One region of the Pseudomonas sp. LARHCG127 genome, then DNA from elsewhere that is predicted to be linked to it. Evidence: predicted binding sites of a transcription regulator. Region 1 holds the regulator's gene; the other holds the start of a gene.
The links. The regulator sigma-54, encoded in region 1, starts transcription at its own class of promoters, with help from an activator protein. The targets are predictions, from matches to a motif close to ANTGGCATNNANNTTGCTNT.
Positions count from the first base shown of each region.

Region 2: the regulator sigma-54 is predicted to act here: its motif matches at 2,523-2,542, upstream of ACIPQ1_RS19220 (flagellar basal body rod protein FlgF).

Region 1 covers NZ_JBIXJT010000015.1:74,377-82,043, forward strand. Annotated here, with positions in the region: gene ACIPQ1_RS23135 (class II fumarate hydratase) at 1-292, shown strand, start outside; gene ACIPQ1_RS23140 (hypothetical protein) at 321-761, shown strand; gene ACIPQ1_RS23145 (superoxide dismutase) at 764-1,387, shown strand; gene ACIPQ1_RS23150 (ZIP family metal transporter) at 1,407-2,297, shown strand; gene ACIPQ1_RS23155 (HPr family phosphocarrier protein) at 2,465-2,740, opposite strand; gene rapZ (RNase adapter RapZ) at 2,756-3,613, opposite strand; gene ptsN (PTS IIA-like nitrogen regulatory protein PtsN) at 3,616-4,080, opposite strand; gene hpf (ribosome hibernation-promoting factor, HPF/YfiA family) at 4,093-4,401, opposite strand; gene ACIPQ1_RS23175 (RNA polymerase factor sigma-54) at 4,479-5,972, opposite strand; gene lptB (LPS export ABC transporter ATP-binding protein) at 6,137-6,862, opposite strand; gene lptA (lipopolysaccharide transport periplasmic protein LptA) at 6,862-7,407, opposite strand; gene lptC (LPS export ABC transporter periplasmic protein LptC) at 7,394-7,667, opposite strand, start outside.
Region 2 covers NZ_JBIXJT010000011.1:66,431-74,097, reverse strand. Annotated here, with positions in the region: gene ACIPQ1_RS19235 (ATP-grasp domain-containing protein) at 1-563, shown strand, start outside; gene ACIPQ1_RS19230 (metallophosphoesterase family protein) at 544-1,221, shown strand; gene rffA (dTDP-4-amino-4,6-dideoxygalactose transaminase) at 1,273-2,430, shown strand; gene ACIPQ1_RS19220 (flagellar basal body rod protein FlgF) at 2,597-3,334, shown strand; gene flgG (flagellar basal-body rod protein FlgG) at 3,384-4,169, shown strand; gene flgH (flagellar basal body L-ring protein FlgH) at 4,237-4,932, shown strand; gene ACIPQ1_RS19205 (flagellar basal body P-ring protein FlgI) at 4,978-6,048, shown strand; gene flgJ (flagellar assembly peptidoglycan hydrolase FlgJ) at 6,060-7,367, shown strand; gene flgK (flagellar hook-associated protein FlgK) at 7,378-7,667, shown strand, end outside.

The DNA of each region.
Region 1 (7,667 bases):
CCTGCTGAGCAGCATCACCCTGATGTCCAGCACCAGCCGCTTGCTGGCGGACAAGGCCATCGCCACGTTCAAGGTCAACGAAGCCAGGCTCAAGGAAGCGTTGTCGCGCAACCCGATCCTGGTGACCGCGCTGAACCCGATCATCGGTTACCAGAAGGCCGCTGAAATCGCCAAGAAGGCTTACCAGCAAGGCCGGCCGGTCATCGACGTCGCCCTGGAACACACCGACCTGACGCGCAGCGAACTCGAAGTCCTGCTGGACCCGGAGAAGCTCACCGCTGGCGGCGTGTAACCCCCGACACCTGTGTGGAGGACTCATCATGGAACACTGGAAACGTACGATCGAACGGGCCAATCGCTGTTTCATGCAAGGCGAGCTGGTGGATGCCCGCGAAGCCTACCTGCAAGCCCTGGCGCTGGCCCAAGTGTTGTTCGAGCGCTGGGCGGACGCCGACGAAGCCGTGGCCGCCTGCGTCGTCTCCCACCACAACCTGGCGGACCTTCACCTGCGCTTGAACCAGCCGGAGGAGAGCGCCGAATACTTGTGCGCGATCCACCAGCGGTTGTTGCAGACAATGCAGGACGAACGGCTGGCACCGGCCTTGCGCGCCGCTGCACAACGCCAGAGTCACAGGACCTATGTCGAACTGCTGAATTTCATCAGCGAGCACGGTGAGTACCCGCGCACCCAACGCCTGCTGCACTGCAATGCCACCACGCCCCGGCAGCGCTATGCCCCTCTTCATCATGGAGTTCATTGAACATGGCTTTTACCTTGCCTGCATTGCCTTACGCCTACGACGCCCTGGAACCGCACATCGATGCGCAAACCATGGAAATCCACTACACCAAGCACCACCAGACCTACATCAATAACCTCAACGCGGCGGTGGATGGCACCGAATACGCCGAATGGCCCGTCGAAAAACTGGTGGCCAGCGTGGAACAGTTGCCACAAAACCTGAAGGCTGCGGTGATCAACCAGGGCGGTGGCCACGCCAACCATTCGTTGTTCTGGGAGGTGATGACGCCCCAGGGCGGCGGCCAGCCCGAGGGCGCCCTGGCGGCGGCGATTGACGCGCAGCTGGGCGGCATCGAGCGTTTCAAGGAAGCTTTCACCAAAGCGGCGCTGACCCGTTTCGGCAGCGGCTGGGCCTGGTTGAGCGTGACCCCGCAAAAGACCCTGGTGGTGGAAAGCAGCGGCAACCAGGACAGCCCGTTGATGAATGGCAACGCGCCGATTCTTGGCCTGGACGTCTGGGAGCATGCCTATTACTTGCGTTACCAGAACCGTCGACCGGAATACATCAACGCCTTCTACAACGTGATCAATTGGCCTGAAGTTGCCCGACGCTATCAGGCAGCGCTGGCTTCAAGTCCTTCATGAACACAACCCAAGGCTGATCATGGACACTCAAACACTGGCGATTGGCGGCGGACGGATGTTCCGCTATGCCTTGGGGTCGCTGTTGCTGTTGGCCGGCATGACGTTGTTGGCGGCCCAGGGCCTGGCGTGGCTGGACCTGGAGCCCAAGCTGTTGCGGGCGCTTCAAGGCGGTGGGTTGTGCGCCTTGGGCACCGCGCTGGGGGCCGTGCCGGTGTTGGTCATTCGACGCATGCCCCAGGCCGTGAGCGATTCATTGCTAGGCTTCGGGGCCGGGGTGATGCTCGCCGCCACGGCGTTTTCGCTGATCGTGCCGGGCATTGCCGCGGCCGAGCAACTGGGGCTCACACCTTGGGCCGCCAGCGGTCTTATCTGTTTTGGCATCATGTCGGGGGCGTTCGGGCTGTACCTGGTGGACCGCAAGGTGTCGGCCAGTCCTGAGAGGCTGATCGCAGCGCCAGGACGTCCGGTCATTGCGCCGCGGATCTGGTTGTTCGTGTTCGCCATCATCGCCCACAACATTCCGGAAGGCATGGCGGTGGGCGTGTCAGCAGGCGGCGGCATGCCCGATGCCGACAGCCTGGCAATGGGTATCGCCTTGCAGGATGTCCCCGAAGGGCTGGTGATCGCGCTGGTGCTGGCCGCGGCGGGTATGTCGCGGGTGAAGGCGTTCCTGATTGGCGCCGCGTCCGGGCTGGTCGAACCCGTGTTCGCGCTGTTGTGCGCCTGGTTGGTGAGCCTGGCCGAAATGCTCTTGCCCCTGGGGCTGGCGTTGGCGGCCGGGGCGATGCTGCTGGTGGTGACCCATGAGGTCATACCCGAATCCCGTCGCAATGGTTACGAGAAATTGGCGAGCCTGGGATTGCTGGTGGGGTTTTGTCTGATGATGGTGTTGGATACGGCGTTGGCCTGATCCAATCCAGGGGCCATGCGTTTGTGCTGTTGTGGCGAGGGAGCTTGCTCCCGCTGGCCTGCGAAGCGGGCCCCGTTGTGTTTTCCTGCTGTGGATTTACGGCTGCTTCGCAGCCGAGCGGGAGCAAGCTCCCTCGCCACAACAAGCTCGGCTCGAGTCCTGGGGGGTTACTCGCCTTCGTCGAAATAATTGTTGATCAGCGCCACCAGCGCATCCATCGCTTCCTGCGCCTGCTCCCCTTCAGTGCTCAGGTGAATCCTGGTGCCCTTGCCAGCGGCGAGCATCATCATCGCCATGATGCTTTTACCGTCGACGGTGCTCTCGGGCGTACGCCCGACCCTGATCGTGGTATCCGGAAACTTCCCCGCCACACCGACGAATTTTGCCGACGCCCGGGCATGCAAACCCAGCTTGTTGATGATTTCAATTTCCCGAGCAGGCATCGCGATGTGAATCCTTTAGCTGAGGTCGCGGTGGCGAACCTGGACATTCTTCAGGGATTGTTGCAGGAGCTGACCCAGGCGTTCGGTCAGGTAGACGGAGCGGTGATGACCGCCGGTACAGCCGATGGCGATCGTGACATAGGCGCGATTGCTCGCGGCAAAGCGGGGTAGCCATTTGAGCAGGTAGCTGGAGATGTCCTGGTACATTTCCTCGACGTCCGGCTGTGCGGCCAGGTAGTCGATCACTGGTTGGTCAAGTCCGGACTGCTCGCGCAATTCCGGCTTCCAGTAGGGGTTGGGCAGGCAGCGCACATCGAACACCAGGTCGGCGTCCACCGGCATGCCACGCTTGAAGCCGAACGACTCCACCAAAAACGCCGTGCCCGGCTCCGGTTGGTTCAGCAGGCGCAGCTTGATTGTGTCACGTAGCTGATACAGGTTCAGGTGCGTGGTGTTGACCTTCAGGTCGGCCAGGTCGGCAATCGGCCCCAGCAACTGGCTTTCATCGTCGATGGCTTCGGCCAGGGAGCGGTTGGCGTTGCTCAGGGGGTGGCGCCGGCGGGTTTCGGAAAAGCGCTTGAGCAGCGTCTCCTCATCGGCATCCAGGTACAACACATCGCACTGGATATGCCGGCTGCGCACTTCCTCGAGCAGTTCAGGGAAGCGCGACAGGTGGCTCGGCAGGTTGCGCGCATCGATGGACACCGCCACCAGCGGCTGCGCCAGTTCCGTGTGGATCAGGGCGCGCTCGGCCAGTTCCGGCAGCAGGCCGGCGGGCAGGTTGTCGATGCAATAGTAGCCGCTGTCCTCAAGCACGTTGAGGGCCGTGCTTTTACCGGAGCCGGAGCGGCCACTGACGATGATCATGCGCATGTTTAATGACCGTTCTGCTCGTCCAGGACCACCTGGTACAAAGCTTCGTTACTCGGTGCGCTGCGCAGTTTTTCGCGCACTTCCTTGCGGTCCAGCATGCTGGCAATCTGGCGCAGCAGCTCAAGGTGCGCATCGGTCGCCGCTTCCGGAACCAGCAATACAAACAGCAGGTCGACCGGGGCGCCGTCGATGGCGTCGAAATCTATGGGGGTATCAAGGTGCAACAATGCGCTGATCGGCGCGGCACACCCCTTGAGACGGCAGTGAGGAATGGCGATGCCGTTGCCAAAACCGGTGGAACCGAGTTTTTCACGGGCAACCAGGGCCTCGAAGACGTCCTGCATCACCAGATCAGGCACCTCGCGGTGGATCAGGTTGGCAATTTGTTCGAGGGCTTTCTTTTTACTGCCGCCCGGCGCGTTCACTTGGGAACGGCCGGGGGTCAGGATGGTTTCTAGTCGGATCATGGATTGGGGGGGTTAACGACCGGTGGCGCCCTGGAGGAGGCTCTGGGTCTTTTCCTTATGCTTTTTGAGTTGGCGATCCAGCTTGTCGGTCAGCAGGTCAATCGCGGCATACATGTCTGTGTGCTCTGCGTTGGCAACCACTTCTCCGCCGGGAATATGCAGCGTGGCTTCGATTTTCTGCAGCAGCTTCTCGACGTTCATCGTGACTTGCACGTTGGTGATCTTGTCGAAATGCCTCTCCAATCGGTCGAGTTTTTCGCCGATGTAGGTGCGCAGGGGTTCGGTCACTTCCAGTTGGTGTCCACTGATGTTGACTTGCATACAGCTTCTCCTTCGTTGCCAGTGCATAAAGCGGCAGGCAGAAATGCCTGCCACTGGAACGCTGTGGCGTGGCCTTGTTACATCAACCGCTTGCGTTCGCTCGAAGGCGCGATCCCGAGGGATTCACGGTACTTGGCGACGGTACGGCGGGCCACCTGAATGCCTTGTGCCTCCAGTAAACCAGCGATCTTGCTGTCACTCAACGGCTTTTTCTGATTTTCCGCAGCCACCAGTTTTTTGATGATCGCGCGGATGGCCGTGGACGAGCATTCGCCGCCTTCGGAGGTGCTGACGTGGCTGGAGAAAAAGTATTTCAATTCATAGATGCCCCGGGGGGTATGCATGAATTTCTGGGTGGTCACCCGGGAAATCGTCGACTCGTGCATGCCCACGGCCTCGGCAATGTCATGCAGGACCAAGGGTTTCATCGCTTCATCGCCGTACTCCAGGAAGCCGCGCTGATGCTCGACGATCTGGGTGGCAACTTTCATCAATGTTTCGTTGCGGCTTTGCAGGCTCTTGATGAACCAGCGGGCTTCCTGCAGCTGATTGCGCATGAAGGTGTTGTCGGCGCTGGTGTCGGCACGCTTGACGAAGCCGGCGTACTGGGCGTTGACGCGCAGCTTGGGCACCGACTCCTGGTTGAGCTCCACCAGCCAGCGATCATTGTGCTTGCGCACGATCACGTCGGGCACCACGTACTCAGGCTCGGTGGATTCGATCTGCGAGCCGGGGCGCGGGTTGAGGCTCTGCACCAGCTCGATGACCTGGCGCAGCTCATCTTCCTTGAGCTTCATGCGGCGCATCAGTTGGCTGTAGTCGCGACCGCCCAGCAGGTCGATGTAATCGGTGACCAGTCGCTTGGCTTCGGCCAGCCACGGCGTCTTGGCGGACAGCTGGCGCAATTGCAGCAACAGGCACTCGCCCAGGTTGCGAGCGCCGATGCCGGCCGGCTCGAACTGCTGGATGCGATGGAGGACGGCTTCGATCTCGTCCAGCTCGATGTCGAGCTCGGGGTCGAAGGCTTCGAGGATTTCCTCGAGGGTCTCGTCCAGGTAGCCCTGGTTGTTGATGCAATCGATCAGGGTCACGGCGATCAGGCGATCGGTGTCGGACATCGGTGCCAGGTTCAGTTGCCACAACAGATGGCTTTGCAGGCTCTCGCCGGCAGAGGTGCGGGTGGTGAAGTCCCACTCGTCGTCATCGCTGCTTGGCAGGTTGCTGGCGCTGGTCTGGTAGACGTCTTCCCAGGCCGTGTCCACGGGCAGCTCGTTGGGAATGCGTTCGTTCCATTCGCCCTCCTCGAGGTTGTCCACCGTCGGGGCGGCTTCCTGGTAGGACGGTTCCGGGATCTCGGTGTTGGTCTTTTGCTCGACGTTGTCGGCCAGCGGATCGGTGTTATCGAAGTCGTCGCCTTCTTCCTGGCGTTCGAGCATCGGATTGGACTCCAGGGCCTCCTGGATTTCCTGTTGCAGGTCCAGGGTCGACAATTGGAGCAGGCGGATGGCCTGTTGCAGCTGCGGTGTCATCGTCAGCTGCTGGCCCATTCTCAAGACTAGCGATGGTTTCATGGCAGGGGCTTAACACCTTATTCGCCGGCGCACATGCGCCATCCACTACAGGGCGCCGGAGCGCCAAACTTAAGCAAATTATATGCCTGAAACTGAAGTGTTTGCCTAGAGCGTCGCCATAATAAAATCAAACGACGCCCGGGCAATTCGCCAGACACGTGTGCTTACAGGCGGAACTCATGGCCCAGGTACACTTCCTTGACCAGGTCGTTGGCCAGGATCGCAGCGGAGTCACCTTCGGCGATCAACTGACCGTCATTGACAATGTAGGCGGTTTCGCAGATGTCCAGCGTCTCGCGCACGTTGTGGTCGGTGATCAGCACGCCGATGCCCTTGGCCTTGAGGTGATGGATGATCTGCTTGATGTCCCCCACCGAGATCGGGTCCACGCCGGCGAACGGTTCGTCGAGCAGGATGAATTTCGGCGCGGTGGCCAGGGCGCGGGCGATTTCCACGCGACGCCGTTCACCACCGGACAGGCTCATGCCCAGGTTGTCGCGAATGTGGCTGATGTGGAATTCCTGCAACAGGCTTTCCAGCTCCTGGCGACGGCCGGCCTTGTCGAGTTCCTTGCGGGTCTCGAGGATTGCCATGATGTTGTCGGCCACCGACAGTTTGCGGAAGATCGACGCTTCTTGCGGCAAATAGCCGATACCGGCCTTCGCGCGGCCGTGCATCGGCTGGTGGCTGACATCCAGGTCGTCGATCAATACGCGACCCTGATCGGCCTGGACCAGGCCGACGATCATGTAGAAGCAAGTGGTCTTGCCCGCGCCATTGGGGCCGAGCAGGCCGACGATCTGGCCGCTGTCGATGGACAGGCTGACATCACGCACGACTTGACGGCTCTTGTAGCTCTTGGCCAAGTGCTGAGCTTTCAGAGTTGCCATTACTGGGCCTTCTGCTCGGTTTTCTTTTTAGGCTGGATCACCATGTCGATCCGCGGACGCTGCTCGGTCACCTTGCTGCCGGTGGCGCGACCGGCGCTGGCGAGTTTCTTGTTTGTGTCATAGACGATTTTCTCGCCTTGGGTGACGTTGTTGTCCTTGTCGACGACCTTGGCACGGTCGATCAGGACCACGCGATCCTGGGAGGCGTGGTACTGGATGGTCACCCCGTAGCCTTGTACCGGCTTGGTGTCGCCTGCGGTTTGCATCTGCTCGAAATAGGCCAGGTTGCCCACCGAGGTCACCACGTCGATATCGCCGGACTGGGTGCGGGTGATGGTCACGGTGTTGCCGGTGACCTTCATCGAGCCTTGGGTGATGATCACGTCGCCTTTATAGGTGGCGACGCCATTCTTGTCGTCGAGTTGCGCGTCGTCGGCCTGGATGCGGATAGGCTGGTCGCGGTCGGTGGGAAGAGCCCAGGCGCTCGCGCTTCCCAGTGCTGCGCCCAGACTGAGCAAAATAGGGAGGGTTTTAGCGAGCTTCATACTGTCCTCTTACGTTCGATAGCAGGTGTATCCTGCTTTCCTTCAAATACGCCTTCATTCCCGTGCCAGTCGATACACCCCCGGCGCCGTCGATTCTAACGGGTTGCTCGGTCTGCGCATATTCTTGCTGCGGGAATACCGTCATGCGTGTGCTGGTGATGATGGTCGTACGGTTTTTCTCGTCGGTCCGGGCGATGCGTACCGAGTCGATTAGTTCCACTTCGGTGCCACCGGAATTGACTTCGGCGTGCTCGCTCTGC
Region 2 (7,667 bases), on a different contig from region 1:
ACGCGCTCAAGGCGGCCTTGGGCCTGCCGTTCCTGCTCAAGCCGCGGCGAAGCTATGCCTCCAAAGGGTTGGTCTGGGTTCGCGAGGAGCGCGACTTTACGCCTCACGCGGCCCTGCTCGGTGACTACCTCATGGCCCAACCCATCATTGGCAGCGCGGCCGATGAATTCACCGTGGCGGCGTTCGGCGATGGGCGCGGCGGCACGGGGCCGATCATCGCCTTCCAGCGCAAGCTGGCGTCGGACGGGGCCACCGCCAAGGCTTGGGTGTATCAGGATGATTCGCTGGATGAAACAGTTGCCAGGTTGTGCCGCGCCTTCAAGCCGGTGGGGCCGACCAACTTGCAATTCCGTCGTGGTAGCGATGGCTCCTGGAGCCTGCTGGAGATCAATCCGCGAATATCCTCGACCAGTTCAATGCGTCGCGCATTCGGCTACAACGAGGCGGCCATGTGCCTGGATTTTTACCTCGATGGCAAGACACCGGCCCAGCCCACCATTCGCAGTGGTTTCGCTGTTCGTTATATAGAGGATTTCATTGTCTATGATCGGCATCATTTCTGACGTACATGGCAATTACAGCGCCCTTCGAACAGTGCTTGCCAAGTTGGATGAGCTGGGTGTGTCGCGGATTATCTGCCTGGGTGATACGGCCGGTTATTACAGTCAAGTCAATGAGTGCTGCGAAGCCCTGCGTGAGCGAAACATCTTCTCCGTGATGGGCAATCATGATTGGTACCTGGCCAGGAATGAGCGCTGCCCCCGTTCCAATAGCGCCAATGCCTGCCTGGACTATCAGCGGGGCATCATCACCTCGCAGAACCTGGCCTGGTTGGGATCCCTCCCGGAGCGCTCCACAGAGGATGGACTGAGCATCGTCCACGGTGGCTGGAACGATCCGCTGGACGAGTACCTGCGCCCCTCGCAGGCGTACTTTGCGCCGTTGCCCGGCCAATATTTCGCATCGGGTCATACCCATGTCCAGCACCTGTGGAGCGGCGAGGACAAGGCCTACTGCAATCCCGGTTCAGTCGGCCAGCCACGTGACGGTGATCCCCGGGCAGCTTTCGCCACTTGGGACGGCGAAGCCTTCAACCTGCACCGGGTTGAATACGACATCGGTGAAACGCAGCTCGCCATGAAGAGCGCCGGTTTTACCCCTTATTTCTACGAAAACCTTGATATCGGCAGTCAGATCGGTGGGCGGATCAATGCGGTTTGAGGTTTTTTGCTGTGTGCTACTCACTACCATGCCCGCCCAGGGAAGTTCGCAATGAGCAAAGAAACGATATTCTTCAACCGCCCGTACATGACCGGCAAGGAGCTGGACTACATTGCCCAGGCCAAATTCGGCAACATGCTCGCCGGTGATGGTCCGTTCACCAAGCAATGCCACCGCTGGCTGGAGTCGCACACGGGCTGCAACAAGGCACTGCTCACCCACTCCTGTACCGCTGCGCTGGAAATGGCCGCCTTGCTGCTGGATATCCAGCCTGGCGATGAAGTCATCCTGCCTTCGTTCACCTTCGTCTCCACGGCCAACGCTTTTGTGCTGCGTGGCGCGGTGCCGGTTTTCGTCGATGTACGGCCTGATACCTTGAACCTGGACGAACGTCTGATCGAGGCGGCAATCACGTCGCGGACCAAAGCTATCGTGCCCGTTCACTATGCCGGCGTTGCCTGCGAGATGGACACGATCCTGGCGATTGCGCACAAGCATGGTCTGGCGGTGGTCGAAGACGCTGCGCAAGGGGTGATGTCGACTTACAAGGGGCGGGCGTTGGGCAGCCTCGGCGACCTTGGGGCGTTCAGTTTCCACGAAACCAAGAACGTGATTTCGGGGGAGGGCGGGGCTTTGCTGGCCAATAACCCTGCAATGGCATTGCGCGCCGAGATCATCCGCGAAAAAGGCACCGATCGCAGTCGATTCTTCAGGGGCGAGGTGGACAAATACACCTGGCAAGAAGTGGGTTCTTCGTTCCTGCCCGGAGAAATTACGGCAGCCTTCCTCTGGGCCCAGTTGGAAGAGGCTCAGTCCATCACCAATCGCCGCTTGGCAATCTGGGATCATTACCATGGCGCTTTGGCAGAGCTTGAGCTGCAAGGATTGTTGCGTCGTCCAATAGTGCCTGAAAATTGCCAGCACAATGCGCACATGTATTACGTGCTGCTGGCTCCTGGTGTCGCGCGCCAAGTTGTTCTTGAAAAACTCAAGAGCCACGCCATCTACGCGGTGTTCCACTACGTACCGCTGCATTCGTCGCCCGGCGGAATTCGGTATGGGCGTGTGCACGGCTCGATGGAAATAACCGACGGGTATTCCGAGCGTCTGTTGCGATTGCCGCTCTGGCTCGGTTTGACGAACGATCAGCAAGACCGGGTGGTCGATGTGCTCGGCGGTGCATTGGCGGCTTGCCACCTAGCGGCATAACTCCGCCGGTTTTTCGACTTCGACACAACTGAGCGGTGCTCTCTGAATCCCCCAGGCCCTTTGTTTTCCAGGCCTGGGCCCGCCAGAAAAAAGTTGGTCTGCAAATTGCTTAAGGCTGTGCAACACAGCAGTGGGCGGCAAACGTCCGGCATGCAGAGGAACGACAGTGGACAAGTACCTTTATGTGGCAATGACCGGCGCCAGCCAGAACGCACTGGCGCAGCGGGCCCATGCCAACAACCTGGCGAACATCTCCACCAATGGTTTTCAGAAAGACCTGGAGCAGGCGCGCTCGATGCCGGTGTTCGGCGACAGCTTTCCGGCGCGGGCGTTTGCCCTCTCCGAGCGTCCTGCCACCGACTTCACCCCGGGTGCGCTGATCGAGACCGGTCGCGATCTGGACGTGGCGGTCAGCGGGCCGGGCTGGATGGCCGTGCAGAACCCCGATGGCGGTGAAAGCTACGTGCGCACCGGCAGCCTCAATGTCGACGCCCTGGGCGTGCTGCGGGCCGGCAATGGCATGCCGGTGATGGGCAATGGCGGTCCGATCGCCGTGCCACCCGAGCAGAAAATCGAAATCGGCCAGGACGGCACCATCAGCATCCGTGCCATGGGCGAAGGCCCTCGGGTGATGGCGGAAGTGGACCGCATCAAGCTGGTCAACCCGGACCTCAGGACCATGACCAAGGGCCTGGACGGTTCGATCCGGACCAAGGACGGCCAGCCGGCGCCCATCGACGGCAACGTGCAATTGGTTTCCGGGTTCCAGGAGGCGAGCAACGTCAATGCCGTGGATGAAATGACGTCGGTGCTGGCCCTGGCCAAGCAGTTCGAGCTCCACGTCAAGATGATGAACACCGCCAAAGAAGGCGATGAAGCCATGGCTCGGGTCTTGCAGATCTAACTATTAATTACAGCGTCGCGCCGAAAAACAGGCGTACGAGGAGAATCGAATGCTTCCGGCTCTTTGGGTTGCCAAAACAGGTCTGTCCGCCCAGGACACCAACCTTTCTACCATTTCCAACAACTTGGCGAACGTCTCGACCACGGGTTTCAAACGTGATCGCGCCGAGTTCCAGGACTTGCTCTACCAGGTAAAACGCCAGCCAGGCGCCCAATCGACCCAGGACAGCGAATTGCCGTCGGGCCTGCAAGTGGGTACCGGTGTGCGCATTGTCGGCACCCAGAAAAACTTCAACGCCGGCAGCCTGCAAACCACCGAGCAGCCGCTGGACATGGCCATCGACGGTCGCGGTTTCTTCCAGATCCTGCAGCCGGACGGCACCACGTCCTACACCCGTGACGGTACCTTCCACCTCGACTCCAACGGCCAGATCGTCAACGCCAGCGGTTTCGCCCTGGAACCGGCCATCGTCATCCCGAACGATGCCCAGACTTTCACCGTGGGCCGTGACGGCACCGTGTCCATCACCGTGGCAGGCAACCCGGCCGCCCAGGTCATCGGCAACCTGCAGACCGCCGACTTCATCAACCCGGCCGGCCTGCAAGCGGTGGGCAACAACCTGTTCCTGGAAACCGCTGCCAGCGGCGCCCCGCAAGTCGGCACCCCGGGCTTGAACGGCTTCGGTACCACGCTGCAGAACACCCTGGAAACCTCCAACGTGAGCACGGTCGAGGAGATGGTCAACATGATCACCACCCAGCGTGCCTACGAGATGAACTCCAAGGTGATCTCCACCGCCGACCAGATGCTCTCGTTCGTTACGCAGAATCTGTAACCGCGTCGTCCGTCATTACGTAGACAGGGCGGCCCCAGGGTCGCCTGCAACACCAAGAGGTAGGGTCATGAAACGCTTCGTATCTGTTCTGGCACTGAGTGGGATTACCGCACTCGCGGGCTGTGTTGCGCCAACGCCACGGCCCAATGACCCGTACTACGCTCCGGTGTTGCCGCGCACGCCGTTGCCGGCTGCCGCCAACAATGGCTCGATCTACCAGGCCGGCTTCGAGCAGAACCTGTATAGCGACCGCAAGGCCTTCCGGGTCGGTGACATCATCACCATCACCCTGAACGAGCGGACCCAGGCCAGCAAGAACGCCAACGCGCAGATCGACAAGACCAGCCAGACCAGCGTCGGCCTCACCTCGCTGTTCGGCTCCAGCCTGACCACCAACAACCCGATCGGTGGCGGCGACCTGAGTCTCAACGCCGGCTACGGTTCCGACCGTGCCACCAAGGGCGACAGCCAGTCCGGCCAGAGCAACAGCCTGACCGGCTCGATCACCGTGACCGTCGCCGATGTGTTGCCCAACGGCATCATCGCCGTGCGCGGCGAGAAGTGGCTGACCCTCAACACGGGTGATGAGCTGGTGCGCATCGCCGGCATGGTTCGCGCCGATGATATTTCCACCGACAACACTGTCCCATCGACCCGCGTGGCCGATGCGCGCATCACCTATTCGGGCACTGGTGCCTTTGCCGATGCGAGTCAGCCAGGTTGGTTCGACCGTTTCTTCCTCAGCCCGAAGTTCCCTTTCTAGGTGGCCCAGTTGAATCTTAAACAGCTGTTGATCGGTGCCCTGGTGATGTCGGCAGCCTTCACCGCTCAAGCCGAGCGTCTGAAGGACATCGCCAGCATTTCCGGCGTGCGTTCCAACCAGTTGATCGGCTACGGCCTGGTCGTGGGCCTGAACGGCACCGGTGACCAGACCACCCAGACCCCGTTCACCCTGCAGACGTTCAACAACATGCTGTCGCAGTTCGGCATCAAGGTGCCGGCCGGCTCCGGCAACGTGCAGTTGAAGAACGTCGCGGCGGTGTCGATCAGTGCCGATCTGCCGGCGTTCGCCAAGCCCGGCCAGCAGGTGGACATCACCGTTTCGTCGATCGGTAACTCCAAGAGCCTGCGTGGCGGCACCTTGTTGCTGACGCCGCTCAAGGGGATCGACGGTAACGTCTACGCCATCGCCCAGGGCAACCTGGTGGTGGGCGGTTTCGATGCCGAGGGTCGCGACGGTTCGAAGATCACCGTCAACGTTCCGTCGGCCGGTCGCATCCCGGGTGGTGCGTCGGTGGAGCGTGCGGTGCCGAGCGGTTTCAACCAGGGCAACAGCCTGACACTGAACCTCAACCGTTCCGACTTCACCACGGCCAAGCGCATCGTCGACAAGATCAACGACATGCTTGGCCCAGGCGTGGCCCAGGCCATCGACGGTGGTTCGATCCGCGTCACCGCACCACTGGATCCGAGCCAGCGCGTCGACTACCTGTCGATCCTGGAAAACCTCGAAGTCGATCCGGGCCAGGCGGTGGCGAAAGTCATCATCAACTCGCGCACCGGCACCATCGTGATCGGCCAGAACGTCAAGGTTTCCCCGGCCGCCGTGACCCACGGCAGCCTGACCGTGACCATCACCGAAGACCCGATCGTCAGCCAACCGGGGCCATTGTCCAACGGCCAGACCGCCGTGGTCCCGCGTTCGCGGGTCAATGCCGAACAGGAAGCCAAGCCGATGTTCAAGTTCGGCCCGGGCACGACCCTGGATGAAATCGTTCGGGCGGTGAACCAGGTCGGCGCGGCGCCGGGCGACTTGATGGCCATTCTTGAAGCCTTGAAGCAGGCCGGCGCGTTGCAAGCCGACCTGATCGTGATTTAAGGAAAGCGGTCATGGTGGATATGCGCAAAGGCGCCTTGATCAGCGGGGATTCGGGGTCCTACTCGGACCTGAATCGCCTGAACCAGCTCAAGGTCGGCGACAAGAACAGCGAAGGCAACCTGCGCAAAGTGGCGCAGGAATTCGAGTCGCTGTTCCTCGGCGAAATGCTCAAGTCCATGCGTTCGGCCACCGAGGCCCTGGGCAAGGACAATCCGATGAACACGCCGGAAGCCAAGCAATACCAGGAAATGTACGACCAGCAGTTGGCCGTTTCCATGTCCCGCGAAGGCGGTGGTATCGGCCTGGCCGATGTGCTGTTGCGCCAGATGTCGAAGAACAAGCCGTTGGTGTCCGGCGAGGCGGCGACATTGTCGGCTGCCAAGCAGCAAGAAGCGCAGGACAATGTCACCAAGGCACCAGTGCCGACGCCAGTGGCGGCCGGGACCCTGCCTACCGATGGGCCGTTGTCGCGTACCAGTGGCCAGCGTCCGTTGTGGGCTTCGCGGGCCGTGAGCGCGCCGCAAGGGGCCGAGGGCGTCCACCGTAACGACATGGAACTGCTCAACCAGCGGCGCCTGGCCCTGCCACCGAAACTGGCTGACCGCCTGCTCGCCGGGCTGGTGCCTTCGGCAGCGGCCAATGCCGATGCCCCTGCGCAGAACCTGCTGCCGGATCGTGCCATCGCCGCGGTCAAGCCGGCCACCGGCGAACTGGCCAATGGCGACTGGCTGGCCGCGCTCAAGGCGTCCGAGCCCAAAGGCGACATGCAGGTCTATGGTCGCGCCGTGGCCCAGCCACCGCTGGCGCCAGCGCGCAAGGCCTTCCGCGATGCCGATGAATTCGTCAATGCCATGCTGCCGATGGCCAAGGAAGCCGCCGACCGCATCGGTGTCGACCCACGTTACCTGGTGGCCCAGGCCGCCTTGGAAACCGGTTGGGGCAAATCGGTCATGCGCCAGCCCGATGGCAGCAGCAGCCACAACCTGTTCGGCATCAAGGCCAGCGCCAATTGGAAGGGCGATTCGGCGCGGGCGATCACCAGCGAATTCCGCAATGGCGAGATGGTCAAGGAGACGGCCGAGTTCCGTTCCTACGCCTCGTACCGCGACAGTTTCCATGACTTGGTCAATCTGCTGCAAAGCAACAGCCGCTATCAAGAAGTGCTGAAGTCGGCCGATAAGCCGGAACAGTTTGTACGCGAGTTGCAGAAGGCCGGTTACGCCACCGACCCGAACTACGCCAGCAAGATTTCGAACATAGCCCGGCAGATGACGAGTTACCAAAACTACGCATCGGCTGGTGCCACCACGACTTTATAAGGTCTGAACCATGAGTTTGCTCAATATCGGGATGTCGGGTCTGTCCGCAAGCCAGACCGCACTGGTGACCACGGGTAACAACATCGCCAACGTCGATACCGCCGGGTATTCGCGTCAGCAGACCGTGCAGACCACCAAGGCGTCGAACCAGTACGGCAACGTGTTCATCGGTTCCGGCACGACCCTGGCCGATGTGCGCCGGGTGTATAACTCGTATCTTGAAGCGCAACTGAAGACCACCACCTCGCTCAACAGCGATGCGGCGGCCTACCAGGGGCAGATCACGCCGCTTGACTCGCT